One region of the Delftia sp. K82 genome, then DNA from elsewhere that is predicted to be linked to it. Evidence: riboswitches for the same ligand, from Rfam matches in the RefSeq annotation. Region 1 holds a riboswitch; each other region holds the start of a gene.
What was found. Region 1 has a riboswitch for cobalamin ahead of KDK82_RS00125 (TonB-dependent receptor). Riboswitches for the same ligand answer to the same signal wherever they lie in the genome.
Positions count from the first base shown of each region.

Region 1 (3,267 bases):
TCACGCGTGCTGGCCTGGGCCAGGGCCAGGTTGGGCGTATCGTCGAAACGCGTCGTGCCCCAGGTCTTGCGCAGGCCGGCACGCAGGGTCAGGCGATCGTCGAACAGGGTCTGCGCGTCCTCGAAGTACAGCGCTTGCACCTGCTCGGTCTGGTTGTTGTCGTAGGGCGCAACCTGGCCCGCCGGGCCGCCCGGCATGGCCACGCGCAGGCGGTCGGAGCGCAGCTTGCTGCGCTCCCAGTCAAAGCCCATCAGCAGGTCATTGGTCTGGCTGACACGCAGGCGCGGCTGAAAGCGCAGGCCCGTGGCGTCCAGCTGGCGGTGGTTGTAGTCGCGCGCCGTGCCGGGCACGGCGCTGTTGCCCGAGCGGATCACGGGCGATGCCCAGTTGAACTCATCGGTATCGACCAGGCTGTAGAGGTGGGTCGTCCAGCTCAGGCGCTGGCCGGGCAGTGCGCCCTCGTAGGTCAGGTCCAGCGAGCGGTTGCTGCGGTTGTCGCGGCTGTAGATGTTGGCGCCCGATCCGCGAAAACCCGCGTTGTAGATGCCGTCCGTGCGCAGCTGCAGCTCCACGCGGTGCAGCTCGTGCAGCTGCCAGCCCAGGGCGCCGCTGGCGCCGCGCCGCTTCCAGCCCGTGTTCTCCATGCGCGTGCCGCCGTCGCCCGACTCGTAGTCGCCGCGCCCGCCTGCGCTCACGCCGAAGTACCAGTCGAAGCGGTCATTGGCGCCGGCCGTCTGCGCATCGGTGCGCCACAGGTCCCATGAACCGGCCTGGACCTGGGCACGCGTGCCGGGCGCCGTCGCCCCCGTCTTCATGATGATGTTGACCACCCCGCCCATGGCCTGGCTGCCGTAGATCACCGAGGACGGGCCGCGCACGATCTCGATGCGCTCCACATCCGAGGGGCTGAGCTTGGACAGGTTGGCCGTGCCCGCGCGCCGGCCGTTGACCAGCACCAGCACCTGGCTGCGGAAGTCGCGCCCCTGGCCGTCGGTGGAGGCGCCGCGCAGGTTCATCGAGGTCTGGGCCGCCGTCCATTCGCTGAGAAAGCCCACGGCGTTCTCGGCCAGCAGGTCGGTGACCGAGCGCGCGCTGGAGCGCTCTATGGCCTCGCGGTCGATGGTCTGCGTGGTGCCCGCGATGCGGCTGCGCGCCTCGGGCCGCGCGGTGGCGGTCACGAAGACGGCGTCCAGCGCATCGTCGGCGGAGTCCGTGGATCGGCCCGAAGTCGGCTCCTGCGCGGCGCCGGCCGCTGCAGCGCAGCTGGCCAGCAGGACGGCGGCCGCTACGGGCCACAGGCTGGAGACAAGAGGGAGAACAGAGAGAAGGCCGGAGGAATCGGCGGCCGAAGAAGCGAAGCGCATGCGTTGACCCAACTGCCCCACTCACCCGCGGGGCCTATCGTCTGAACCACGCCGCACAGCGCGCACGCCGGAGCCGGCCACGGCAGCGCAGGCTGGGGCCGGACCGGACAGGCGCACTCCCGCGGCGTCCGAAAGCAATGCAGAAGGCCGGTATCCGGGCTTGCGGAACGCTGCGGCGCGCAGGGTGGGCGCGCTGCGGCAGGCATCCCCGCCTTCCCATGCCCGAGAAGGACACAGTGGCTTGCGGTGCGTGGTTTGGGGCGCGTCCGCGTGGGGAGTTGTATTCCGCTGACCGTTGCGGGGGCAGCGCAGGCATTGCGAGCGGCCACCTCGATGGCATCGCGCACCTGCTTCCCGTTGAACCCCTGGCCGGTGAACGGCATGGGGCACCTTCAGCAACAGCGCACCGCCACGGCCCAGAGGCTGCGGCGGTGCGCCAGCGGCGGATTATCGCCCAGCCCAGAAGCCCGGCACCCGGGCCAGCGCCCGCAGCGCGCGGCGGCTGCTGCGCGCGCTCGTGGCCAGGCGGGCCTGCAGGTAGCCGGCCGCGAACCAGGCGCGCGGGTCGCGCGCGGCCTCGGCATGGAAATGCTCGGCCGCCACGGCCATGTCGTTGTGCAGGCCCAGCGCGTCCTGGGCGGGCACCAGCGCCTCGGCAAAGCGCCGGCCCTTTTTGCCGGGCCACATTCCGGGCGCGAATTCCCGCGCAAAGTCCGCCAGGTAGCGCAGGCGCTTGAGCCGCTTGCGCACGCGGTGCTGCTGCGCCAGCGGCAGGCGGTCGAAGTGCCGGCCATCGCGCAGCACCTGGCGGTGCAGGCGCGCCAGCCGCCGTGCCAGGTACTTGCGCGTGCCTGCGGCGGACAGATGGGCAAAACGGGCCGATGGCTCTCCCTGCGGCGCCTGCGCCAGCGCCTGGATCTCGGCCAGCGCCTGAAGGAATGGCGGCTCGCGCACGGCAGCGGCTGCATCCGCCTGCACGGCCTGCGGCGCCTGCCAGTCGCACAGGGGCGCATGGGCTGCCTGCAGCAGCGGGCGCACCACATCGGCCAGCGTATCGGCATCGCGCAGCGTGCCCAGTTGCGCAAAGGCCTGGGCCAGGGGGTCATCCCATTCGGCGCGCATGCCGGGCGCCAGCCCCGCGCACTCACGCAGCACGGTGCGCAGGCGCCGCAGGGCCACGCGCAGCTGGTGGATGGTCTCGGCATCGCTGCCACCGCCCTCCAAAACCGCCAGATGCGACTGCACCTGGGCCAGGGCAGCAGCCAGCGCCGCACGCACAAAGCCGGCCGCATCGGGCCGGTCAGGGTGCTGCTTCGCAGGGGTGGACATGGTCAGGAGAGGGTGTGCGGGCGTTGCTGCGATTGTGGGCACCGCCCGGCCCCCGGGTCAATCGGCGCCATCCCCGCTCAGGCTGTGCAGCGCGGGCCGGGCAATGCGCACATAGTCGGCCGAGTCCAGCACGATGGAGCGGTCCAGCCGGCCCGCGTTGAAGGCGATCTCGCCAAAGCGCTCTACCAGGGCCGGGTCCACCACCAGGCGCACCTGCGGGTTGAAGGAGAACGGCGGCACCGATCCCATCACGCAGCCCGTGGCGGCCTGGGCCTCCTCGGGCGAGGCCAGCGTGGCCTTGCGCACGCCCACGGCCTGGGCCAGGCGCTTGAAGTCCAGCTTGCGGTCGCCGGGCAGCACGGCCAGGAAAAGCTGGGGATCGCCCACACCGGACGCATCGCGGCTCTTGCAGAGCATGGCCTTGGCGCCCTGGCCGGGGGCGGTGCCCCGGATTTCGGCGACCAGGTCAGAGCGGCCTTCGGCCGGATGTTCCAGCACGCGAAAACGCGCGCCCTGGGATTGCAGCAGGTCTACAAGGGTGTCGAACATGGTGGAAAGCGCAGAGAAGTCGTCT
Region 1 covers NZ_MYFL01000001.1:20,096-23,362, reverse strand. Annotated here, with positions in the region: gene KDK82_RS00125 (TonB-dependent receptor) at 1-1,364, opposite strand, end outside; cobalamin riboswitch at 1,492-1,773, opposite strand; gene KDK82_RS00120 (CHAD domain-containing protein) at 1,812-2,693, opposite strand; gene KDK82_RS00115 (YbaK/prolyl-tRNA synthetase associated domain-containing protein) at 2,751-3,242, opposite strand.

Region 2 (3,267 bases), 2.2 Mb from region 1:
AACTGGGCATCCACGTACGACAGATTGCCCTCCACGCGCAGGGCGGGCGTGGCCTGGAAGGTGGCGGTGACCTCGGCCCCGCGCGAGGACTGGCTGCCGCCCTGGATGGAGATGGCCGGCCGGTCCGGGTCGCGCGTGATGATGTCGTCCTTCTTGATGTCGAACACGGCCAGCGTCCATTCGCCGCGCCCGCCAGCCACCTGCTGCTTGATGCCGATCTCGGCCTGGCGGCCCTTGCTCAGCGCGTAAGCCGTGTTGGCCAGGTTCAGCGAGACCAGGCTGTTGACGGGATCGTGTCCCGAGCTGATCTGCCCATAGACATGGGTGTTGCGGGCCAGTTCATAGGTCAGGCCCAGGCGCCAGGAGGTGGCGGCCAGCGTCTTGTTGAAATCCGTGCCGCCCACCAGCGAGTGGCTGGCAAAGTCGTAGACATCGCGGCGCAGGCCGGCCATGGCCAGCCAGCGGTTGCTGATGCGCCAGGCATCTTCCAGGTACAGGGCATGCTGGGTCACGCCGGTTTCTGTCTTGGCGGCGGTGAGATCGGGGCTGGCCCAGCTGCCATGCACGGGATCCCAGGCCGAGACCGTGGACGAGCCACCATAGGGCGAGTTGTTGGACAGCCGCAGGTTGATGCGCGCGGCCTCCCAGCCCATGGCGATCTTGTGCGAGCCCCGGTCCACGTTCAGGCCCAGGCGGTTGCCGGTCTGCTCCAGGTCGTGCAGGATTTCCAGGTAGTCGGAGCGGCCCACGGTCCAGGTGGCGGGGTTGAGCGCGTAGGCCTCGATGTTGCGCCAGTGGCGGTCGGACTTCACGTGGTACAGCTCGTTGCGCACCGTCAGCCAGTCATTGGCCTTCCATTGCACCTTGGCGCGCAGGCGCTCGTCGGCATAGCGCAGCACGCTGTCTTCGGCGTTGTAATTGCGGTCGCGCAGCGACTCCACCACCTTGCCGTCCAGGCCCGGCGTGCCCCAGTAGCGGCTGGGCTTTTGCACGCTGCGGTCGGCGATCAGGTCGATCTGCAGGTCGCTCGTGGGCTCCAAGCGCAGCGTGCTCATGAACTTGCCGTTGCGCGACTGGTCCAGATCGCGCTCGCCTGCGCTGCGGGCGGTGTAGCTGTCGATACGGTAGCTGGCATAGGCGCCCAGGGCGCCGGTCACGCCCAGGCCCAGGCGCAGCGTGTCGTCCGTGCCCGCGCCCACCAGCACCTCGGCCGAGCTGGTGCGGCTGGGCTGCTTGCGGATGGCGTTGACCGTGGCGCCCATGGTGCCGCTGCCATACATCAGCGAGGCCGGGCCGCGCAGCACGTCGATGCGCTCGTAGCCCCAGCTGTCACCCGGATACGCCGTGGTGCCGGCGGCCACGCCCAGCACCATGCCGTCTTCGGCCACGCCCACGGAATTGACACCCGCAAAGCCGCGGCTGCTGAAGGCCAGGCCGCCGTTGCCCGGCGTGCTGCTGGAGGTCAGGCCCACGGTGCGCGTGACGGCGTCCACCAGGGCGTAGTCGCCGCGCTCCTGCATCTGCTCGGCAGAGACGCCGTCCACGCTGGCCGGCACTTCCTGGTTGGAGACGCCGGTATGGCTGGCAGAGCGCGCAGGCTGGGCCAGTTGCTGGCCGATGCGTTCGGCCTGGCCGGTGACCTGGACCTCGGGCAGGGCGGTTGATGGGGGCGTTGGCGTGGGCGTGGGCGTTTGGGTTTGAGCCTGCGCCGGCAGGCAGATGAAGGCGCAGGCCAGGGCCAGCGGGCTCAGCCGCACGGAAAGGGACTGGGCAGCGCGAGCGCTGGAAACCCTGGAAAAGGAAGAATGCATTTCGAACATCGGTCTTCGACCGTCTGATGCGAAAGCAAGGCACTGCCACCTCTCCAGCCAGCGTGGGAGGAAAGGGCGCAGGACGTTGCCATCCGCACCCCGCAGACAGTCAAGAAAACGCCTGCACAGCAGGCGCGAAACGCAGCAGGCCGGTCTCCGGGCTTACAAGCGGCGCAAGGACATGCCTTTCGCCCAGCGCCCCGTCTTCCCAATCCACCCGCGAAAAGCTGCATGTTGCAGACCACGCCATGAACCAGTGACAGCCTGTCATCGCCCCTCCGCAGGGTTGCGGAGACTGGCGGGACAGGCATGGAGCGCCTTGACTTGTTTACCGTTGCGGGGGCAGCCAAGGCCTGTGCCGGCAGCGCAAAAAGCATTTGCTGGCAGTCACCTTGTTCCCGTTTCATCCCCATGGCTGGCATGTGGACACCTGTTGCACGGATGCCTTTGCAGGCGCGGCATTATAGCTAGCGCTCTGTTTGCAGAGCCTTGGGCGCCTGGGGCACGTCGTGCAAAAGCAGCTCCAGACCCAGCCACTCGCCACGGTGAACGCGGCTGATGGCATGCCGCAGGTGCACGCGGTAAAAGCCCGCCGCACCGCGCACCGGGCGCGGCCCCGTGGCGATGATGGCCGCATCCCCCAGGCTCAGCGGCAGCACCATGGGGCGCGATTGCATGCGCGGGCGCTGCTCGGTCATCACGAATTCGCCGCCCTCGAAATCCTGGCCCGGCCGGGACAGCAGCAGCACCAGCTGCAGCGGAAACACCGCCGCACCTTCGCTGTATGAACGCAGCGGGGCATGACCCGCTTGCGGCACGCGCAGCAGATGTGGCTGCGGCTGCGTTTGGCCTGCTTGCCGGCCCTGACGCATGAAATCCTCGAAGCAGCCCGGCAACCCAGGCTGCATGCCCATGTGTTCGCGCCAGCGGTTGGCCAGGGCCAGCAGATGCCCGTACAGCACCGGGCGCCATGCCTGCACGCAGGGCGGCAGGCCAGACGCGGCGGCCGCCTCGCGGGCCAAGGCGCGGCTTTCATCCGCAGTCAGCAGCTGCGGCAGCAGGGCATGGCCTTCGGCATCGAGCTCAGCGGCAATCCGCGCCCAATCCAGGCGGGCGAAGCGATCCTGGCTGTTGAGCCTGTCCATTTCAGACCGTCCAACCATTCAGCCCGCCTTGCGAAAAGTGAGATTGATGCGTCGCCCGCCCAGCAGCGGGTGAGGCTGGTCCTTGAGCGGCAACACGCCGTGGTGGCGCAGCCGATCCACGCCGCCCCAGACCACCACGTCGCCATGCTGCAGCGGCACCCTGGCCGTCCTGTCCGCCCGCGCCAGTCCTCCAAACAGAAAAGTGGCCGGCATGCCCAGGGACACCGAGACAATGGGCGCGCCCAGGTCGCGTTCGTCGCGGTCCTGGTGCAGGGAAAGCCGGGTGCCGGGCAGGTACTGGTTGATGAGGC
Region 2 covers NZ_MYFL01000001.1:2,220,402-2,223,668, reverse strand. Annotated here, with positions in the region: gene KDK82_RS09840 (TonB-dependent siderophore receptor) at 1-1,811, opposite strand, end outside; cobalamin riboswitch at 1,941-2,260, opposite strand; gene KDK82_RS09835 (2OG-Fe(II) oxygenase) at 2,279-2,956, opposite strand; gene alkB (DNA oxidative demethylase AlkB) at 2,975-3,267, opposite strand, start outside.
Region 2: another riboswitch for cobalamin. It lies ahead of KDK82_RS09840 (TonB-dependent siderophore receptor); the one in region 1 lies ahead of KDK82_RS00125 (TonB-dependent receptor).

Region 3 (3,267 bases), 2.3 Mb from region 1:
TTTCGGCGCCTCCATGGCCACGCTGCGCCAGCACCGCGCGGGCGCCCTGCCCTGGGATCAGGTACGGCCACTGGCTGGCTTCATCGCGGCCGGCGCCGTGGCGGGCGCGGCGGCCGCCACCTGGATCAGCGGGGAATGGGTGCGCTGGGCCTTCATCGCCTACCTGGCCCTGACCATCGCCGACGCGCTGCTGCGCCCGGGCTTCGTGCACGGCACCGCCACCAGCTTGCAGCCCATGGGCCGGCAGGCCGCCGCCACGGCCGGCCTGGCCATTGGTGCGATCGCTGCCTTCCTGGGCGTGGGCGGCAGCGTGATGACCGTGCCGCTGATGCGCCGACGCGGCGCCAGCATGGCGGCCGCCACGGCCATGGCCAGCCCCCTGTCCCTGCCCATGGCCGTGGCGGGCACCGCTGCCTACATGCTGGCATCGCAGGGCACGGGGCTGGGCCCCTGGCATGTGGGCTATGTGGACCTGCAGGCCTTTGCACTGCTGACGGCCGGATCGTGGACGGGCATCAGGCTGGCGGCACCGCTGATCGGCCGCATTCCCGATGCCCTGCATGCCAAGGCCTACCTGGCCCTGCTGGGCCTGGTGCTGCTGGTCATGATCGTGGTCTGAGCGCTGCGCTCAACCCTCCTGGAAGATCGCCTCGATCCGGGTCTCGAACACCCGGGCAATGGCGAATGCCAGCGGCAGGCTGGGGTCGTAGCGGCCCGTCTCTATGGCATTGACGGTCTGGCGCGACACGCCCAGCAGGTCCGCCAGCGCGGCTTGGCTCCAGCCGCGCTCGGCGCGCAATTCACGGATGGTGTTTTTCATCGCAGGGGCACTTTGGCGGAACAGCTCATCGGCTGCGCAGCCAGTGGGCCACCGAGGCAGCCACCCAGAGCGCACCCATCAAGGGCCACACCATGAACATGCTGAGCTTGGGAAAACCTGCCATTTCCAGGAATCCGTAGGTGAAGGTGATGCCGGCCGTACCCGCCGCCGCAATCGCCAGCTGCTCCAGCATGGACTTGCGCAGGAACTCGTCGGTATCGCGCACCAGCCGCACGATGGCCCGCACGGCCAGCGCAAACGCCAGCATGGGGCTGAGCAGCAGCGCCGTGCGCAGGGCCCCAGCCTGCATGTCAGCGCTGAGCAAAAGCGCCCCCACAAGCAGCGCCATGTAGAGCAGCAGCGCAAATCCCAGCTCCTTCTGGTAGCGGCGGTTGGTGACCGTTGTTTGATTCATGGAAGTCTCTCGCAATGTGTAAAGGATGCTTGACATTGTGCGATGCCACCCGCGAGCATGTCAAGCAAGCTTTACATCGGCACTGAACGCCCCGCCGTACAATCGCCGCCGTTGGTGCCAGCAGCCTGCAGGGGCTGCGGTTAAACGGGAAACATGGGGCGGCCAGATAAAGCCGCCCGCATGTACTGCCCCCGCAACAGTGAGTGAAACGCCGCGTGCATGGCACCGGCCCCCGCCAAACCCGTGCCACTGGGCGTACAGCCCGGGAAGGCCTTGGCGAGTGCGTCACCAGTCTGGATACCGGCCAACAGGCGGCCGGCCGCGCATGCAGCGCAGCCGGTCTTTGTGGTTTCCGTGCCGGCGGGGTCGCTGGCGCGCAACTGGTCCGCATCCATGCACACCCTCGCCCTCGCGCGCGCCCCTGGCGCCGCTGTTCGCTCGCCCTCGGCGTTCCCCGTACTGCGCACGTTGTCCGCCCTGGCTGCGGCCTCGCTGCTGGCCTGCCAGGCCCAAGCACAGGCACAACAGGCGCAGCGGGCACAGACCTCCCAGCTCGATACCGTGGTCGTCACCGCCTCGCGCAGCGAGCAGCCCCTGCGCACCGTCACGGCCGACATGACCGTGATCGACGCCGAGACCATTGCCCGCAGCGGCGCCACGGGCGTGGCCGACCTGCTGGTGCAGGTGCCGGGCGTGCAGATCAACCGCAACGGCGGGCCGGGCCAGGTCACCTCGGTCTACCTGCGCGGCACCAGCAATCAGCACACTGCCGTATTCATCGACGGCGTGCGCTACAGCTCGCAGGAGCTGCAGGGCGGCGCGGTCTGGTCCACCCTGCCACTGGCGCAGATCGAGCGCATCGAGATACTGCGCGGCCCGGCCGCCGCCATCTATGGCTCAGACGCCATGGGCGGCGTGATCCAGATCTTCACAAAGCGGGCGGACGGCCAGACCCGCGCCTATGCCGAGGCCGGCATAGGCAACCAGGGCACCAGCAAGCTCGCCACGGGATTTCAAGGCGGGGCCAACGGCTTCACCTATGGGCTGAACCTGGCTGACGAGCGCAGCGACGGCTTCGACGTCTACCCCGGCAACACCTTCTCGCCCAATCCGGACAAGGATGGCTACAGCAACACCTCGCTGGGCCTGAACGCGGGCTACAAAACGGGCATCCACCAGATCGATGCCAGCCTGCTGCACAGCCGCCTGCGCACCCACTACGACCAGAGCCCGCCGCCGTTCGACGACTACGACGTGGTCAAGAACACCACCGGCAGCCTGCGCTGGCAGGCCGGCTGGAACGCCATGTACAAAAGCGTGGTCCAGGTCTCCCATACCGACAGCCAAAGCGACCGCCACACCCAGTCGCCGGAAAGCGCCAAGGGCCGCTCCACCAACTACCTGCTGCAGAACCTGTTCACGCTGGGCCAGCACCGTTTCAACATCGACCTGGAGCGCCGCGAGGACAAGCTGGACACGCAATACGCCTGGACGCAGAACACCGACAGCCGGCGCGTGCAGAACTCCCTGTCGGCCGGCTGGCGCCTGACCGAGGGCCGCCACCAGTTCGACGCCAACCTGCGCCACGACCAGGTGCGCGACCAGCAGAACAAGACCACGGGCGGCCTGGGCTACGGCCTGCAGATCGACGAGCGCTGGCGCTGGGTGGCATCGGCCGGCACGGCCTTCCGCACGCCCACGCTGTACGAACGCTTCACGGGCCAGGCGGCGGCCGACCTCAAGCCCGAAAGCAGCACCAACGTGGAAACGGGCCTGCACTATGCGGCCGGTGCCAACCGCCTCTCGGCCGTGGTCTACCGCAACAAGTTCAAGAACCTCATCACCTACGACTGGAACAGCGCCCTTCCCTGCAACTGCTACCGCAACTGGCAGAGCGTGGAGATCACCGGCCTGACGCTGGCGGGCAGCACGCGCCTGGGCAGCGCCAACCTGGGCGCCTCGCTGGACTTCATGAACCCCGAGAACCTGGAGACCGGCAAGCTGCTGCCCTACCGCTCCAAGCGAATGCTCA
Region 3 covers NZ_MYFL01000001.1:2,297,316-2,300,582, forward strand. Annotated here, with positions in the region: gene KDK82_RS10140 (sulfite exporter TauE/SafE family protein) at 1-619, shown strand, start outside; gene KDK82_RS10145 (helix-turn-helix transcriptional regulator) at 629-820, opposite strand; gene KDK82_RS10150 (hypothetical protein) at 846-1,235, opposite strand; cobalamin riboswitch at 1,331-1,559, shown strand; gene KDK82_RS10155 (TonB-dependent receptor) at 1,629-3,267, shown strand, end outside.
Region 3: another riboswitch for cobalamin. It lies ahead of KDK82_RS10155 (TonB-dependent receptor); the one in region 1 lies ahead of KDK82_RS00125 (TonB-dependent receptor).